Regions from separate parts of the Edaphosphingomonas haloaromaticamans genome, predicted to be linked through region 1. Evidence: predicted binding sites of a transcription regulator. Region 1 holds the regulator's gene; each other region holds the start of a gene.

Region 1 (4,472 bases):
CGCCCGTCGCAAGGCCGCCACCCCGCTGGCGGACATCGAGGCCCGCGCCGCCGCCCAGCCGGCCCCGCGCGGTTTCCGCAAGGCGCTGGACGCCAGGGTTGCCGCAGGCGGCTTCGGCCTGATCGCGGAGATCAAGAAAGCAAGCCCGTCCAAGGGCCTGATCCGCGCCGATTTCGATCCGCCGGCCCATGCGCGTGCCTATGAGGCAGGCGGGGCTGCCTGCCTCTCCGTGCTGACCGACGAGCCCTATTTCCAGGGGCATGACAGCTATCTGGTGGCCGCGCGGGCGGCCTGCGGGCTGCCGGTGCTGCGCAAGGATTTCATGGTCGATCCCTGGCAGGTGGCGGAAGCGCGCGCGCTGGGCGCGGATGCGATCCTGATCATCGTCGCCGCCCTCGATGACGGCCAGATGGCCGAGATCGAGGCCGCCGCCATCGATCATGGCATGGACGCGCTGGTCGAGGTGCACGATGCCGCCGAACTCGATCGGGCACTGCGGCTGGAATCGCGGCTGATCGGGGTGAACAACCGCGATCTCCGGGATTTCACCGTGGATTTCGCGCGGACCTATGAACTGGCGGCCCGCGCGCCCGCCGGCTGCACTTTCGTCGCGGAAAGCGGGCTTGGCACGAAGGCCGATCTGGACGCGATGGCCGAACATGGCGTCGGCTGCTTCCTCGTCGGGGAATCGCTGATGCGGCAGCCGGACGTGGAAGCCGCGACGCGCAAGCTCCTGACCGGGCAATGAGCGATACGCGCCTCACCCATATCGATGCGGCCGGCGCCGCTCGCATGGTGGATGTCTCCGCCAAGGCGGTGACGGGACGCGTGGCCACCGCCACCGGCCGGATCGTGATGACCGCCGAGGCCGCGCGCGCGATCCGCGACGGCGCCGTCGCCAAGGGCGATGTGCTGGCCGTCGCCCGTATCGCCGGCATCATGGCGGCCAAGCGCACCAGCGATCTCATTCCCCTGTGCCATCCCCTGCCGATCAGCGGCGTGGTTGTGGAGCTTGAGGTGCATGACGACGGCGTGACCGCCACCGCCACCACCCGCACCACCGACCGGACCGGCGTGGAGATGGAGGCGCTGACCGCCGTCTCCGTCGCGCTCCTCACCATCTACGACATGGCCAAGGCGCTCGATCGCGAGATGCGGATCGAAGGCGTCCGGCTGCTCGCCAAATCGGGTGGGCGATCCGGGGACTGGGCCGCGAAATAGCGATGGCGGCCGGCCTCATCCCCCTTGCCGAGGCCCAAAGGCGGCTGCTGGCGCTGGCGGCCCCGCTCGCCGGGGAACTGGCGCCGCTCGATCAGGCCGCCGGCCGCTGGATCGCGCGGGACGTGGCGGCGCGGCGCACCCAGCCCGCCGCCGATCTTTCGATCATGGACGGATATGCGATCCGCTTCGCCGACATGCCCGGCCCCTGGCGCGTGGTCGGGGAAAGCGCGGCGGGATCGCTGCCCGGCTTCGCGATCCAGGCCGGCGAGGCGGCGCGCATCTTCACCGGCGCGCCGATCCCCACGGGCGCCGATACCGTCCTCGTGCAGGAAGAGGCCGCGCGCGAGGGCGACCGGATGGCGCTGAACGGCGAAGGCCCGCCGCATGCCGGTGCCCATATACGCCGGAAAGGCGCCGATTTCGGCGAAGGCGCCATCCTCCTCCATCGCGGCGGGCGGGCGTCCCCGGCCGCCATCGGGCTCGCCGCCGCCGCCCGCCATGGCGCGCTTCCCGTCCGCCGCCGGCCGCGCGTGGCGCTGATCTCCACCGGGGACGAGCTTGTTCCGCCGGGCGCGCCCACATCGGCGTCGCAATTGCCCTCCTCCAACGCGCCGATGCTGGCCGCCTTGATCGCCGCCAGCGTGCCGGCCGAGGTGGAAGATCATGGCATCGTCCCCGACGATCCCGATGCCACGGCCGCCGCCATCGCCGCCGCCCGCCATGCCGATATCATCGTCACCACCGGCGGCGCATCGGTGGGCGATCGCGATTTCGTGCGGCCCGCGCTTATCGCCGCGGGGGCCGCGATCGATTTCTGGCGGATCGCGGTAAAGCCGGGCAAGCCGCTGATGGCCGGCCGCCTGGGCGACGGCATCGTGCTGGGCCTGCCCGGCAATCCGGTTTCCGCTTATGTGACGGCGCGGCTGTTCCTGCTGCCGCTGATCCGGCACCTCGGCGGGGCGGCCGATCCGTTCGATCGCGCCGTGGCCATGCGCCTCGCCGGCCCCCTGCCCGCCACCGGCAATCGCATGGAATTCCTGCGCGGATGCCGCGTGGGCGCGCGGGCAAGGGCGCTGCCCGTGCAGGACAGCGCCGGCCTGTCGGGGCTGGCCGATGCGGACCTGCTGATCGTCCGCCCCGCTTATGCGCCGCCCGCGCATGTCGGCGATATTGCCAGGATACTTACCATCGCTTGACAGGAAGCGTTACGTTTCCTACACGTTCCCCGTTCGTTCCTTATCGGGGTCCGCCATGCTGACGCGCAAGCAACATGAACTGCTCTGCTTCATTCATGATCGGCTGGCCGAAACGGGGGTTTCGCCTTCGTTCGAGGAGATGAAGGACGCGCTGGACCTGAAGTCCAAATCCGGCGTGCATCGCCTGATCAGCGCGCTCGAGGAACGGAGCTTCATCCGCCGCCTGCCCAATCGCGCGCGCGCGCTGGAGGTGCTGCGCATGCCGGAACGGGCGCCGAACGCGAAGCCCGCGCCGCAGGCCGCGCCCTCGCGGCCGGCGATGCTGAAGCCCGCCGCGCAGATCTTGCCGGAAGCGGCGAACGACGTGATCGAGCTGCCCCTGCACGGGCGCATCGCCGCCGGCCTGCCGATCGAGGCGCTGGAAGGGCAGACGTCGCTTTCGGTGCCGGCCGCCCTGCTGGGGCCGGGCGAGCATTATGCGCTCGAGGTTTCCGGGGATTCGATGGTCGAGGCCGGCATATTGGACGGCGACTTCGCGCTGATCCGCCGCACCGATGTGGCCCGCGACGGGGAGATCGTCGTGGCGCTGATCGACGACAGCGAGGCGACGCTCAAATATTTCCGCCGCGAAGGCGCGATGGTCCGCCTCGATCCGGCGAACCGCGCTTATGATCCGATGCGCTATCGCCCCAACCAGGTCCGCGTGCAGGGCCGGCTGGCCGGGCTGATCCGCCGCTACTGATTGCCCGAAGCCACGGCTGCGGGGCCGCTCGCCCGGCGCTCGGCCGGTGTTGGGTTTCGATAAGGGGCCGCGGCGGATTCGGCCCATGGCTTGCCCCGCCGCCCGGCCTCGACCGAACGGATATGGCCGCGCGCGAGATCGATGGCGACACCGCCGGTCCGGGAGAGGAAGGGCCGATCGATCTTCAGCCAGCGCGGACGGCAGCTTCGGGGCAGGCGCCGGTCGCTGACGACGATATCCGCCGTGGCGCAGGCCCGGTTCATCGCCGCGATGTCGACGAAATTGGGTGATCGGGTGGCGAGCAAGGCCCATCGCCGGCCGTTGCGGTCGATCGTGACGGCGCACAGATCGGGTCCGCAGCGGGCACCCGGCCAATCGTCGATGGCAATCCCGGCTTCGTCCACGCCGGCCGCCTCCCCCAGCAGATCGCGGACATAATCCCCCGCGCGGGGACGCAGCAGCGCCAGCCGGCCGCCATCCGGATCGCGCAGCGCCAGATGCCGCCCGTCTCCCGTGACGATGAGGTCGGGCGCGGGCGTGGCCAGCGCCCAGGCCGCGCCGGCCGCCAGCGGCGCGAGGCCGATCCACCGCATGCGCGTGCGCCACAGCGCGATCCACAGCCCGCCCGCGATCATCAGCGCAAAGGCGCCGCCCGGCATGGACGGCAGCATCTTCACGGCCCCCGGCGCCGATCCGGCGGCATGGGCGATGGCCAGCAGCAATGCCAGCGCCTTGCCCGCCAGCCACCATAAGGGCGCGCCCAGCCCGCCCAGATCGGCGATCAGCGCCAACGCCTCCAGCGGCATGACGATGAAGGTGGTGAGCGGGATCGCGACGATATTGGCGAAGGCGCCGTAGAGGCCCGCCTGATGGAAATGGAAGAGCGCGATCGGCGCGAGCGCCGCCTCGACCACGAGGCCGGTCAGCAGCAGCCCCGCCAGCGATCGTCCCCACCCCGCCAATATCCCCTCGTCCCGCCGCGACAGGAAGGCGCGCACCCGGGGATGTTCGTGGAGGGCGATGATGGCGGTGACGGCGGCGAAGCTCAGCTGGAAGCTCGGCCCCGCCAGCGCCTCCGGCCAGAGGACCAGGACGGTGATCGCGCCGGCGGCCACCAGCCGCAGCGTGATGGCATCGCGCCCCATCGCGATCCCCACCAGCACCAGCAGCGCCGCCACGCAGGAACGGACGGTGGGCACCTCGGCCCCGGCCAGCAGCGTATAGGCGATGCCCGCCAGCGCGCCGCCGCCGGCCGCGATCAGCGGCAAGGGCGCGCGCAGCGCCAGCGCGGGGCTCAACGCCAGCAGCCGCAG
Region 2 (4,472 bases), 1.8 Mb from region 1:
CGAGATTGTCCAAAAAGGCTATCAGGCCGCGTTCCAGTGACGAGAGATATTTCGTGCGGCGTGGCAGCTTCAACCCCGCGAGGGGCGAATCTCCCCGATTTCCCGCCAGTTCGATCAGGGCGGGGTGGACATAGGATTTGCGCGCGATCGCGGGGGTGTTGCCCAGCGCCTCGGCGACGGGCGTCAGCATCGCCTTCAGCGATATGTGGCCGCCGGCCGCGACCAGCGCACCGAAGGCGATGACGCTGGCGCCCCAGGTGCGGAAATGCTTGGCGGTGAAATCGCCGCCGCTCACCCGGCGCAGATAATCGTTCACGTCGCCCGAGGTGACAGGGCAGGGCGTGCCATCGGCGTCGAGATATTGGAACAGATGCTGGCCGGGCAGGTCCTGGCAGCGCCGCACCAGCCGGCTGAGCCGCGCATCCCGGATGGAGAGCCGCCGAAGCTTCCCGGATTTCCCCATATATTCCAAGTGAATGCTGTGGCCGCGCACATTGGCGTGGCGATGGCGCAGGGTGGTGGCGCCGAAGCTGCGATTGGCTTTCGCATAGGCTTCGTTGCCGACGCGGACGCGGCCGAGGTCGAGCAGGCGGACGACGGCCGCGACCACGCGATCCCGGCCCAGCGTGGGCCGGGCGAGATCGCGTTCCACGGCGGCGCGGATCGCGGGAAGCGCGCGGCCGAAATCGGCGCAGCGATCATATTTGGCGGCATCGCGCGCCGCGCGGAAATCGGGGTGATAGCGATATTGCTTGCGCCCCCGTTCGTCCCAGCCGATCGCCTGGATATGGCCGTTCGGCCGGGGGCAGAACCAGGCATCGACATAGGCCGGCGGCAGCGCGATGGCGTTCAGCCGGTCGATTTCCGCCCGCCGGGTGATGCGGCGGCCCCGGGCGTCGAAATAGGCCCATCTGGTCTGCGCTCCATCCGGCCCGATCCGCTGGCGGGTAATGCCGGGGTCGGCATCATCGACATAATGGAGCATAAGCGGCGGGATTCTCCCTGGCGAAGCGCGCCGGTCGAACGCGCGGCTTGCGCGCTTCGTTCCTGCGGGGCATGTCTGGCACAAGGGGGCGTTAAGCATTGCCGTTTACGCGTTTCCCATCAACAGTTCGCAGGCGGACGCGGTGAGCGGATCAAGCTGGATGGCCCGCGCGGGGGCGCGGATCGAAACATGGCCGGTGGCCGGGATGGCGGCATGGATGCTGGCGGGCGCGACGGCGTTCTTCTGCTGGTCGATCCCGGACATGACGGTATGGCTGTGGCTGAAGGGCCTCGGGCTGCCGGCGGGCGCGGATGCCCGCACCGCCTTCATCATTATCCCCGCGCTGGCGACCGGAGCGTCGACCTGGGCGATATTCCGCGGGCTTGACGCGCGCGCCGCGCGCCGCGCCAGGATCGAGGATGAGGGGGACGATCAGGAGGACTGGCTGACCCCGCCGGCCCGCCGGGTCAAGGAGCCACTGATCGTGAAGCCCGAACCCGTGGTGGTGAGGCCGCTGATCCTGGATGCGATAGCCGATTTTCCGGTCGATACGGCCGCGCCGGTGGAAGGGCCGGCGGCGTTCCCGCCCACCCCCTGCTTCCCCCCGCCAGAATCGGATGAACTGCTGCTCGACGAGATGATCGACGACGAGCCGGAGCCCGCGCGATCCGGCATGAACGTGCCGATTGCCGAACTGATGGAAAAGCTTGCGGCCGAAATGGGCACGCTGGCGCCGCCCGCCTTGCGGCCGCGCGATGCGGAAGGCCATCGGCCGCTTCCCCGCCACGGGAATGCGCCCCCGGCGGCAGCGGCCGTGCCCGATGAGGATGCGCTGCGCGCCGCGATCCTGGACCTGCAGAGGCTGGCGGCGCGCCGGGGCTGAAAGGCGGGCGCGGCCTCCGCGCTTCAGGCATCGACGAGGGTGAGAGCCTCGATATCGAGCAGGACGGCGCCGTCGCCGGCGGTGATGCCCGCCAGCAGGATATCGGCGGCGACATGGCCGGCCATGGGCAGATCGGCCTCGGCAAGATCCTCCGTCAGCCCGGGCGGCAGCGGCGCGGCGGTGGCGATCCGCAGCCGGATATCGTGGCGCTGGCCGACGAAGGTGGCGCTCGCCCAGTCGGCCGTCCGATGATCGATCAGTTCCACCGGCCCGATGGGGCCTAGCCATGCCGCCAGCGCGGCGGCGAGCTGCTTCGTTGCGGCCACGGTCATGCGCCGGCCTGTTCCCGGTGCATGGCGATATAGGCCAGCACCCGATCCCGCGTGGCCGCGCGCGGTTCCCGCCCCCGGCGCAGATCGAGCACGAAGCGCGGATCGTTCACCGCCTCGCGCCCGAAGCGCGTCGGGGGCACTCTGTTGCGGCGGAGGTGCCGTTCGATCGTGGACAAGAGGTGCATCGCCATCTCCATCTTCCGTCCCGCGAGTCGCGAGAGATGTTCGCTATATGTTCTCATGGGGAAAATCCTACTTGTCTAGGAATTTTCCTATCTGTAGAGTGCAGGCATGTCCGATGGGGATCCCCGCGCGGTGCTGGATGCGCTCATACGCGAGCGCGGGGAGGATTATACCTCGCTTTCCCGGCTGATCGGCCGCAACCCCGCTTATATTCAGCAGTTCATCAAGCGCGGCGTGCCCCGCAAGCTGGACGAGGAGGATCGCGCGACGCTGGCGCGATATCTGGGCGTGGAGGAGGCGCTGCTCGGCGGGCCGGAACGGCAGCCTGCGCCGCGCATCGCGCCGGCGGCGAAGGGCGCGGCGCGGCGCGATGCCGATTTCGTGGCGGTGCCCCGGCTGGCGGTGCGGGCATCGGCGGGGCCGGGGGCGGTCTCCGCGGAAGGGGAGATCGGCCAGCCCTTCCTGTTCGACGCTGCCTGGCTGCGGGCCGTGGCGACGGCGGGCACGGCGGGCCTCTCGCTGATCCGCGCATCGGGCGATTCCATGCTGCCGACCCTGGCCGATGGCGACGACATATTGGTCGATCGCGGCGACGGGCCGGATCGGCTGCGTGACGGCATCTATGTGCTGCGGATGGGCGAGGTGCTGCTGGTCAAGCGGCTGCTGGTGGACCCGGCCGCGCGGCGGGTGACGATCGCCAGCGACAATCCGGCCTATCCGCCGATCCCCGATTGCGCGCTGGATGATATCGGGGTGGTCGGCCGGGTGATCTGGGGCGGCCGGCGGTTCCGCTGAAGCGGGCTCCGTGGCCGGAAAGCTACTTTCCTCTACCTTGAAGCAGGACCGTCATTCCCGTCGCTCCGGCATCCATGGGGCTGCTCGGGCCGTGCGCGTGATCTGGAGAAATGGTCCGTTAAGCAGGCTCGGAGGCGATGAAGGCCGAAATCGGGCTTCGCATCGCGCGGAAGGACCGCCTTCGCGGAGTGGCGGACAAAGCGCCCAGGGCGCCGTGGCCCTCCACTCAAACGAAAAGGGCGGCCCCCCACAGGCCGCCCCTTTCTCGTCCGGCCCGAGCGAGGGCCGGTATCGCAGTGCCGCGCTTACTTGTTGTGCGTGGCGGCCGCGGCGCGGAGGATATCGAGGATCTTGTCCTGCGCGGCGGGTTCGTCGGTCTGTTCCATCGCCGCCAGCTCGCGGGCGAGGCGGCTGGTGGCCGCTTCGAAGATCTGGCGTTCGGAATAGCTCTGTTCCGGCTGGTCGTCGGCCCGGAATAGATCGCGCACCACCTCGGCGATCGAGACGAGATCGCCCGAATTGATCTTCGCCTCATATTCCTGGGCGCGGCGCGACCACATGGTGCGCTTGATCTTGGGCTTGCCCTTCAGCGTCTGCAGCGCTTCCTGCAGCGTCACGCTGGACGACAGCTTGCGCATGCCGACGGCTTCCGCCTTGTTGGTGGGCACGCGGAGCGTCATCCGCTCCTTCTCGAAACGGAGAACGTAGAGTTCGAGCTTGGCGCCAGCAATCTCCTGGCTCTGAAGTTCGATCACACGACCCACGCCGTGCTTGGGGTACACAACATAATCGCCGACAACGAAGCTCAGCGCCTTGGCAGCCATCAATTTCGACCCTTCCTTGGAATTGTCGCCGCGCCCTGCGCGGTCAGGCCATCCATATGGGTAGCCTTGCCGGCAGCAGCAAGCGACGACGAATCAATGCGTCCCGAACGGTGCGATCAACGTTACTTATGTTACGCACACACCCAACCCGCGAACTGTAACAGATTCGCAGGAAAAAGGCCAGCACCGTGGACAACGGTGTCAGCAGCCTTTTGTTCCAAGGGGTTGCGCGGGGTAAAAAGCCGTCAGCCGGCTATAGCGCTATCAGTCGCCCTGGCCGGGTTCGGGCGAGAAATATTTCTCATACTTGCCTTCCTCGCCCTTATGCTCGTCGGCATCGGCCGGCTGCTCGCCCTTGCGGGTGAGGTTGGGCCACTGGGCGGAGAAGGTGGCGTTGACCTCCAGCCACTTTTCCAGGCCGCTTTCGGTATCGGGAAGGATCGCCTCGGCGGGGCATTCGGGCTCGCACA
Region 3 (4,472 bases), 2.1 Mb from region 1:
GCCTTCGGGGCCGAGGTCGATGATCCAGTCGGCGGTCTTGATGACCTCCAGATTATGCTCGATCACGACCACGCTGTTGCCCTGCTCCACCAGCGCGTGGAGCACCTCCAGGAGCTTGCGGACGTCCTCGAAATGCAGGCCCGTGGTGGGCTCGTCGAGGATGTAGAGGGTGTTGCCGGTGGCGCGGCGGCTGAGTTCCTTGGCGAGCTTGACGCGCTGCGCCTCGCCGCCGGAGAGCGTGGTCGCCTGCTGCCCGACCTTGACGTAACCGAGGCCGACCTCGGCCAGCATCGCCATCTTGTCGCGGATCGGCGGCACGGCCTTGAAGAATTCCACCGCGTCCTCGACCGTCATGTCCAGCACGTCGGCGATCGACTTGCCCTTGAAGGTGACTTCCAGCGTCTCGCGATTGTAGCGCTTGCCGTGGCAGACGTCGCAGGTGACGTAGACGTCGGGCAGGAAGTGCATCTCGATCTTCAGCACGCCATCGCCCTGGCACGCCTCGCACCGGCCGCCCTTGACGTTGAAGCTGAAGCGGCCGGGCTTGTAGCCGCGCGCCTGCGCCTCCGGCAGGCCGGCGAACCAGTCGCGGATGTTGGTGAAGGCGCCGGTATAGGTGGCGGGGTTGGAACGCGGGGTGCGGCCGATCGGCGACTGATCGATATCGATCACCTTGTCGAGATGCTGGAGCCCCTCGATCTTCTCATGATGGCCGGCGAGCATGCGGGCGCCGTTCAGCACCCGCGCGGCGGTGGCGTAGAGCGTGTCGATGGTGAAGGTGGACTTGCCCGATCCCGAGACGCCGGTGATGCAGGTGAAGGTGCCGAGCGGGATGGAGGCGGTGACGTCCTTCAGGTTGTTCGCCCGCGCGCCCCTGACCGTCAGCTTCCTGCCATTGCCCTTGCGGCGCTTCTTCGGCACGTCCACAGCGCGGCGGCCGGAGAGATAGTCGCCGGTGAGCGAGCCTTCGGTGGCGAGGATATCGGCGAGCGAGCCCTGCGCCACGATCGCCCCGCCATGGACGCCCGCGCCCGGCCCCATGTCGATGACATGATCGGCGGTGCGGATCGCGTCCTCATCATGCTCGACCACGATCACCGTGTTGCCGAGATCGCGCAGGCGGCGGAGGGTTATAAGCAGGCGATCATTGTCGCGCTGGTGGAGGCCGATCGAGGGTTCATCGAGCACGTAGAGCACGCCCGACAGGCCCGAACCGATCTGCGACGCCAGGCGGATGCGCTGGCTTTCGCCGCCGGACAAGGTGCCCGACGTGCGATCGAGGTTGAGATAATCGAGGCCGACATTGTCGAGGAAGCCCAGCCGCTCGACGATTTCCTTCAGGATGCGTTCGGCGATCGCATTCTGCTGGGCGTTCAGATGGTTGGGCATATCGCGGAAGAAGGCCAGCGCGGGGCCGACGGCGCGGCGGGTGGACTGGGAGATATCCTCGCCCGCGATCTTCACCGCCAGCGCCTCGGGCTTGAGGCGGGCGCCGTGGCACACCTCGCAAGGGGCCGCGGACTGGTATTTGGCCAGCTCCTCGCGCATCCACGCGCTTTCGGTGGCGAGCATGCGACGGTTGAGATTGCCGATCACGCCTTCGAACGGCTTGGTGACCTGGTAGCTCTTCTTCCCGTCGATGAAGGTGAGGACGATCGGCGTGCGGCCGGTGCCGTTGAGGATCGCCTCGCGCTGCTCGTCGGTGAGCTGGTTCCACGGCGTATCGAGCCTGAAGCCGAAATGGGCGGCGAGGCTGGCCAGCACCTGCATGTAATAAGGCGAGGGCGGGTTGGACTTGGCCCAGGGGACGACCGCGCCCTGCTTGAGCGAGAGATTCTCGTTCGGCACGACCAATTGGGGATCGAAATAGAGCTTCTCGCCCAGGCCGTCGCAGGCGGGGCAGGCGCCCTGGGGGGCGTTGAAGGAGAAGAGACGCGGCTCGATCTCGGCAATGGTGAAGCCGGAGACGGGGCAGGCGAATTTCTCCGAGAAGGTGATGCGGTTGGCCGGCACGCCCGCGCCCTTCATCTGGCCGCCGGCATCCTCCGCCTCGCGCCCCGGCACGACGCCGTCGGCGAGATCGACATAGGCCAGCCCCTCGGCAAGCTTCAGCGCGGTCTCGAAGCTCTGGGCGAGGCGGGTTTCCATGCCTTCGCGCACGACGAGGCGATCGACCACCACCTCGATGTCATGCTTGTATTTCTTGTCGAGCGCGGGGGCGTCCTCGATCTCGTAGAATTCGCCGTCGATGCGGACGCGGGTGAAGCCCTGCTTCTGCCATTCGGCCAGTTCCTTGCGATATTCGCCCTTGCGGCCGCGCACGACGGGCGCGAGCAGGTAGAAGCGCGTGCCTTCCGGCAATTGCAGCACGCGATCGACCATCTGGCTGACCGTCTGCGCGCTGATCGGCAGGCCGGTGGCGGGCGAATAAGGCACGCCGACCCGCGCCCAGAGCAGGCGCATATAATCGTAGATCTCGGTCACGGTCGCGACCGTCGAGCGCGGGTTGCGCGAGGTCGTCTTCTGCTCGATCGAGATGGCGGGGGAGAGGCCCTCGATATGATCGACGTCGGGCTTCTGCATCAGCTCCAGGAACTGGCGCGCATAGGCCGAGAGCGATTCCACGTAGCGGCGCTGGCCTTCGGCATAGATGGTGTCGAAGGCGAGGCTGGACTTGCCGGAGCCCGACAGGCCGGTGATGACCGTGAGCGTTTCGCGCGGGATATCGACATCCACGCCCTTGAGATTGTGCTCGCGCGCGCCACGGACGGAAATGTGAGTCAGCATGAGGGCAAATGTTCCATATTTGTTCGCACGCGGCAAGCCGCTATCGGCCATGTTCGGCCCCGAGATGGTGCGCGGCGGGGCAAGAGGCAAGCCGATGCGGGGCGGAAGTGGCGGAAGGCCGGCCTCCGGCCACCGCGAAAGCGAGGCAACCCATTTTCCGGCGATCGACGCGACGAACGCACGGGGGAGGAACAGGGGGCCGGGCATGGATGGCGGCCGCGCCGTCCGGATCGCGACGTTGCCGTTTCAATTCAGTGACTTGGGTTCATGCCGATTTGCGAAGTTATCGACGGACGGAGGGTGGCGGATAATATGTGCCGCCATGTGCGTTGGGGCCGGCAAACCGTGGAGGAGCCTGCCATGCCCAGCGACACTGCCCCGCGTCCCGCCGACATCGTCAGCCCGATTACGGACTCCATCCTGCCCAACAGGGTCTCCGCAGCCGATGCCCGGGCGGCCGGGCGCTTCGGCCATGACAAGCCGACCCCGCGGAACAGCATCCTGCTTCTGGTGGACCACCAGATCGGCCTGATGGCCGGGGTTCGCGATTTCACCTCGACCGCCGAGTATAAAAGCAATGTCGTCGGCCTGGCGCGGATCGCCAGGGCGCTGGATATCCCGACCCTTATCACCTCTTCCAACGCCCAATGGCAGAACGGCGATACGCTGCCGGAGATCAAGGAACTGTTCCCCGAGCATCCGATCCATCGCCGCACGGGGATCATCAACGCCTATGAGGACCCGACCTTCCGCAAGGCATTTGAGGACCTTGTCGCCGCGACGGGCCGCAAGCACATCATCATCGCGGCCGTGACCATCGGCACCTGCTGCGCCTTCCCGACGCTCTCCCTGCTCAACGACGGCTATAAGGTGTTTCCGGTGATCGACGCCTGTGGGGCCTGGAACCGCTACGAAGCCGAAGCGGCGATGTCGCGCATGGCCAATGCGGGGGCCGAGCTGGTCACCACCTTCGCGCTCGGCTGCGAGCTTCAGGCGGACTGGAAGCTGCCGACGGCGGACGCGATGCTCGCGCCCTTCAAGCAGAACCTTTCCGAATATGGGTTCGTGCTCGAAAACTTCTGGAACAATGTCGGCAATCCGGCGGTGAGCGACCCGTTCGGCATGAAATAGGCGCTTCCCTTTGCGGGCAGGCTGCGCCGGCGGGGCGGGCGGTGAACAATGACCAGGACACATAGACAAATTGGGCTGTTTGGACAGCGATGGTTCGATCATCGGCGGTTCTGACCAAAGCCGGCCTGCCTGCCCGGACACGAGGCATTATGGCCATTCGCGAGAGCTTCGTTCTTTCCTAATTGCGGCCGCTTGGACGATGTGTGATCGATCGTTGATCGGAGTTCGGAGCGTGATCATGGACGAACGGCTTATCCCTGCTGCAGCACTACGCGATAACGATGCTTGGGAACCCCTTCGTGTGTGGGTCGCGGAGCGAAAGCTCCACTGCTCAATCAAGGTTGGTGTGTATGAAGAGAATGGTCCGCTGCCCGAAGACGCGGCGTGGGGCATCATTCTTGCCGATGTTGCCAATCACATCGCCGACGCCCTTGCCAAGGAAGGGCTACGTGACCGTGATGCCGCTATCCGAGAGATATTTAGAAGTTTCGTTTCGGAGTTGGGAGAACCCACGAGCGAAACATCGGGCGACTTTGTAAGTTAGAGGCCCGTTT
Region 4 (4,472 bases), 1.9 Mb from region 1:
CGAGCTGATCGACGCGGGCGCGCTTTCGCCCGCGGAGCGCGCATGGCTGGATGCTTATCATGCCCGCGTGCGCGACCTGATCGGCCCGCAGCTCGATGGCGAGGCGAAGGCCTGGCTCGACGACGTGACCCGCCCGCTGTGAGGAAGGGGCTTGGCGTGATGCACAAGAAATGGACCTTGGGTGGGGCGGCGGCGATCGCGATCGGCGCCATGGCGGCGGTGGGCTATGCCCAGTTCCCCAGCGTGCCCGATACGCCGCCGATGGCGGCGGCCGAGGCGCAGAAGCACACCGCCTGGGATTTCGACCTGACGGCGATCGACGGCGCGCCGCTGCCGATGAAGAAGTTCAAGGGCGAGGTGGTGCTGCTGGTGAACACCGCCAGCATGTGCGGCTTCACCCCGCAATATGAAGGCCTGCAGAAGGTGCAGGATACCTATGCCAGGCGCGGCTTCACCATCGTCGGCGTGCCTTCCGGCAACTTCAAGAATCAGGAATATGGCTCCAACAGCGAAATCGCCGCCTTCTGCAAGACCAAGGCGGTGAAGTTCCCGCTGGCCGAGAAATCCGACGTGGTCGGCCCCAATGCGCTGCCCATCTATCGCTGGGCGGCCGCCAAGCTCGGGCCGCAGAACACGCCCAAATGGAACTTCCACAAATATCTGATCGGGCGCGACGGCAAGCTGATCGCCGCCTTCGGCACCCGCACCGATCCCACCGATCCCAAGGTGACGGGCGCGATCGAGGCCGCGCTCAAGGCCAAGGGCTGATCGCCGGTCCGCGCCGGCGCGGAATCAGCCGGCGTGCGATCCTTCATCTTCCGCGAAATCCCGGGGCACGGGCGGCGCATCGTCCCGCGCGCGGGCCTGCGCCTTCCGCTTGCGGAGGTTCTCGCGCAGCGCCTCCGCCAGCCTGCGGGCGCGTTCCGGATCGTCTTTCGCCATCTTTTTCCTGTGAAGGCGAATATCGCGCGCGGCAAGCCTTGACGCGGCCGCCAGCATTCTCCATAGGCGCGCCTCTAACGCGGTTCCGAACCGTAGTGCTGCCGTAGCTCAGTGGTAGAGCGCATCCTTGGTAAGGGTGCGTCCCAAGATCGAAAGTGGTGAGATTAGAGGTGGTTAGGAATAGCCTCGGAGGCTCGGGGGAGCAGGCCGGGGAGCAGATTTGAAGAGTTTCGCTGCTGTAGCTCAGTGGTAGAGCGCGTCCTTGGTAAGGACGAGGCCGGGAGTTCAATCCTCCCCAGCAGCACCATCCCCCTGACAAATAACGCAAAAATGGCCGCCGGGCGGGGATGCCCGGCGGCCATTGATTTGCGGTGCGCGTGGGGGTTACGCGGCCAAGCGCGCCGCTTCCTCCGCCGCGACGGGGCGAAGCAATTCGATAAACTTACTGAGGGGCACCCGATACTTGTGCCAGGTGGTCCCGTCGTAAAGGGCAACATCCGTCGGCGCGTCGGGGCCGACTTCCTGCTGACACGCTTCCGCATGGGCCAAACCCTCACTTACGCTGTCAAGCCGCCGGGCGGTTGCAACGAGTGCCTTCATGTCGGCCTTATCGAAGGGCGAGGCCCGTTCGGCAGTCGTCGAATCAGTCATATACATTCTCCGTTCTTCCCGCCCCGCCACCATTGGCCGGGCGCGAAAGGACAGGTCGCACATGCGCCGTGGGGATGCTCGGAGGGTTATTCGGTGCCCAGAGGGGAGCCGGGCGGGGAAGGCGACACAACGCAGGCAGGCCTGAGAGCATATCCATTGACACAAATGCCGGAGCGAACATAAGAAGAACAAACAATGAACTTGACAGTTTGACGTCTGGACGTCAAAAAGGCGCGTATCGTGTTCGAGGGAGCAGAACATGGCAGCAGCGCCGGGGAAAATTCGTGATTCTATCATCGGTTATATGGAGGCGTGTGGCAGCGACGCCTCGATAAAGCAGATCATGGAGGCGATCAGCACTCAGCTAGGGCCAGTGCCGCCCTCCTCTGTCCGCTCCTATCTCAACCTCAATGTCGGCCGTGTATTCGAGCGCACTGCGCGCGGGCGCTATCGTCTCGTCGGGGATGCGGAGAATGTGCATCGTGTGGGGCTGGAGCCTGCCGTCGAGCATGAGAAGGCGGTGTTATTCCACGCGGACTGCTTCGACTGGCTCGCCGCCCGTGAGGAGGCGTCCATCCACGCCGTTGTCACCGACCCGCCCTACGGCCTCACTGAGTATAGCGAGAAGGAGCTGACGAAGCTCCGGGCGGGACAGGGAGGCGTGTGGAGGGTTCCGCCCTCGTTCGACGGGCATCGGCGGTCGCCGCTTCCGCGCTTCACCATCATGACCGATCAGGACCGGAAAGAACTGCATGGCTTCTTCCGCCGGTTTGGGGCGCTGGTCGCCCGAGCGATTGTGCCCGGCGGCAACGTGATCGTGGCAACCAATCCCCTCCTGCAACACATCGTCGCATCGGCGATGAGCGAGGGCGGACTTGAGTTGCGCGGCAGTATCGCGCGGCTGACGATGACCATGCGGGGCGGGGACCGGCCGAAGAACGCACACGAGGAATTCGACGAAGTCAGCGTCATGCCCCGATCGCAGTGGGAACCGTGGGTCGTATTGCGCCGCCCGTTGGAGGGGCGGGTGCAGGACAATCTCCGCAAATGGAAGACGGGGGGCTTCCGTCGTCCCTCCGAGGACCGGCCCTTCGGCGACGTGATAAGGTCCAGCCCCACATCAGCGGCGGAGCGAGCCATCGCGCCCCACCCCTCGCTCAAACCCCAGGAGTTCATGCGGCAGGTCGTGCGCGGCTGCCTTCCGCTGGGGGAGGGCATAGTGGTGGATCCCTTCGCCGGCTCGGGGTCCACACTGGCCGCCGCGAACGCGGTGAGCTACGAGAGCATCGGCGTGGAGGCTGACCCTAAGTTCGTCAGGCTGGCCGCAGACGCCATCCCGAGGCTTGGCTCACTGCGCTAGATAGACCCAGCTATTGCGGAGCTTCTGGAGGCCCTCCCGGTGCAGAGAGGCCGTGCGAGTGCCCAGTTCGCCCCGCGCGTTCCGCCGGAAGTCCTCCCGTGTGACGTGGGCGATATAAACCTCGGTGAAGCGGGTTGCTCGCCGCTGGACCGCTGGCTCTGTCACCTTGTCGATCTCATAGACAAAGACACACAGCCACTGCTCGCGCGCGCCATGCGTATCGACGGAGCCGCCTCTATTCCGGGTCGTTTTGATCTCGACGCCCTCCTCGCCAGCTTGGATGCTGTCGAGCTGATAGCGCCCTCGCACGATCAGGTCGGGATGGCCGTTGTGATAGTTGTTCTGGCAGAGGGAGCGCGAGTGTCGCGCCATGCTCGCGGTCATCATGTCGGAGATGGTGCCTGACATATTCGCTGGTCGCAGCACTTCCTCAAGTCGTGGTAGGCCTCGGTCGTTGAAGAGCGTGTTCACGTCGAAGAAAAAGTCATACACGTCCTGCATCGCGAGCGCGAAGTCATCCAGCCGCAGTTGGTATGGAAGCTCGATGTTCGGATTGAACCAATCGCGATTGACAGTTTCTCTGACCGACACTCATCCCTCCGCCCCTCTGATGGGCGGCGACACTGCATCATTGGCGAGAGGCTGTCGAGGGTTACGGCTCGAACGGGTTGGTGTCCCGACAGGCACGGCAATGGTGGCACATGCGGTTGCCTGGCCCTTCGCTGGGGAAAGGCTTGCCGCAGGTGATGCAGGGCCGGACCGTCGTGACTGGCGCGCGGCTCCCAGCCAACCGGCTCTGACCGACCTGCCGGGGCTTGGTCACGCCTTGCCCTTCCGCGCCTCATCGCGCGCGGCCTCGTATTCCATCCGGTCGCCGCGCGTGAGCCGGTCCAGCACCCAGCGGGGCGGGTCGTAGGCCCCGCGCAACGCCAGCGCCGCAAGGCGGCGGGCTTCGTCCGCCATGCGACGTGCCGCCGCCGCGCGGGCGATGCGGTTGGCGGCGGCGACGGAGAGGGTCACGCGCCAGCCCCCGACAGGGCCTTGAGCGACTTTGCGGCCTTCACGGCGGGCGTGGTCCGCAAGGCCAGCACGTCCCCGAAGCGCCGGGTGGTCGCGCTGCCCGCCGCCGCAACATGGGCAATGGCAACTTCCGTTGCCTCAAGCTGGCCGCTATCGACCGGGGCGAACCTTGCCGCCGCCCGCGAGCGGACGAGGGCATGGGTTCCGGCATCAAGCCCAGAGAGGAAGGGCGGGGCATGAAGCACGGCGGCGACCGTGGGCAGGTCGCCCGCCTCCACCGCGTCCAGAACGAACTTGCCCCGCGCGGCGGGCTGCTTCATCGCCTTGATGTGCGCCCGGACCTCGGAGGCCAGCGCAAGGCCCTCGGGCGTCTTGCGGGCGGGCAGGTCCAGCGCGGTTGCCACTCGCTGGGCCAGCGTGTCACGGTAGCCCTTCAATTCCGTCATGCGACGGTCAACCGCCGGAGCGACGCGGTCCAATGCGCGCTTGGCGGCGTCGA

Evidence for each region. Region 1 encodes LexA, which represses DNA repair genes until DNA is damaged. Its sites were predicted from a motif close to GTTCCNCNCTTGTTCT; they were not measured.
Region 2: a site for LexA is predicted at 2,424-2,439, ahead of BHE75_RS05190 (S24 family peptidase). Genes of this name have one in related genera too.
Region 3: a site for LexA is predicted at 2,798-2,813, ahead of uvrA (excinuclease ABC subunit UvrA). Genes of this name have one in related genera too.
Region 4: a site for LexA is predicted at 1,779-1,794, ahead of BHE75_RS05100 (DNA-methyltransferase). Genes of this name have one in related genera too.

Annotation. Positions count from the first base shown of each region.
Region 1 is NZ_MIPT01000001.1:2,934,514-2,938,985, forward strand. Features, by position in the region: gene trpC (indole-3-glycerol phosphate synthase TrpC) at 1-748, shown strand, start outside; gene moaC (cyclic pyranopterin monophosphate synthase MoaC) at 745-1,221, shown strand; gene BHE75_RS13515 (molybdopterin molybdotransferase MoeA) at 1,224-2,417, shown strand; gene lexA (transcriptional repressor LexA) at 2,473-3,159, shown strand; gene BHE75_RS13525 (ComEC/Rec2 family competence protein) at 3,153-4,472, opposite strand, start outside.
Region 2 is NZ_MIPT01000001.1:1,098,188-1,102,659, forward strand. Features, by position in the region: gene BHE75_RS05170 (DNA topoisomerase IB) at 1-985, opposite strand, end outside; gene BHE75_RS05175 (hypothetical protein) at 1,128-1,868, shown strand; gene BHE75_RS05180 (hypothetical protein) at 1,892-2,200, opposite strand; gene BHE75_RS05185 (hypothetical protein) at 2,197-2,385, opposite strand; gene BHE75_RS05190 (S24 family peptidase) at 2,492-3,178, shown strand; gene BHE75_RS05195 (CarD family transcriptional regulator) at 3,484-4,002, opposite strand; gene fdxA (ferredoxin FdxA) at 4,267-4,472, opposite strand, start outside.
Region 3 is NZ_MIPT01000001.1:833,086-837,557, forward strand. Features, by position in the region: gene uvrA (excinuclease ABC subunit UvrA) at 1-2,787, opposite strand, end outside; gene BHE75_RS03810 (isochorismatase family protein) at 3,148-3,918, shown strand; gene BHE75_RS23055 (DUF5076 domain-containing protein) at 4,157-4,462, shown strand.
Region 4 is NZ_MIPT01000001.1:1,083,311-1,087,782, forward strand. Features, by position in the region: gene BHE75_RS05075 (aminopeptidase P family protein) at 1-142, shown strand, start outside; gene BHE75_RS05080 (glutathione peroxidase) at 160-768, shown strand; gene BHE75_RS24370 (hypothetical protein) at 793-942, opposite strand; tRNA gene BHE75_RS05090 (tRNA-Thr) at 1,175-1,249, shown strand; gene BHE75_RS05095 (hypothetical protein) at 1,327-1,593, opposite strand; gene BHE75_RS05100 (DNA-methyltransferase) at 1,853-2,953, shown strand; gene BHE75_RS05105 (hypothetical protein) at 2,942-3,544, opposite strand; gene BHE75_RS23920 (hypothetical protein) at 3,773-3,973, opposite strand; gene BHE75_RS05110 (hypothetical protein) at 3,970-4,472, opposite strand, start outside.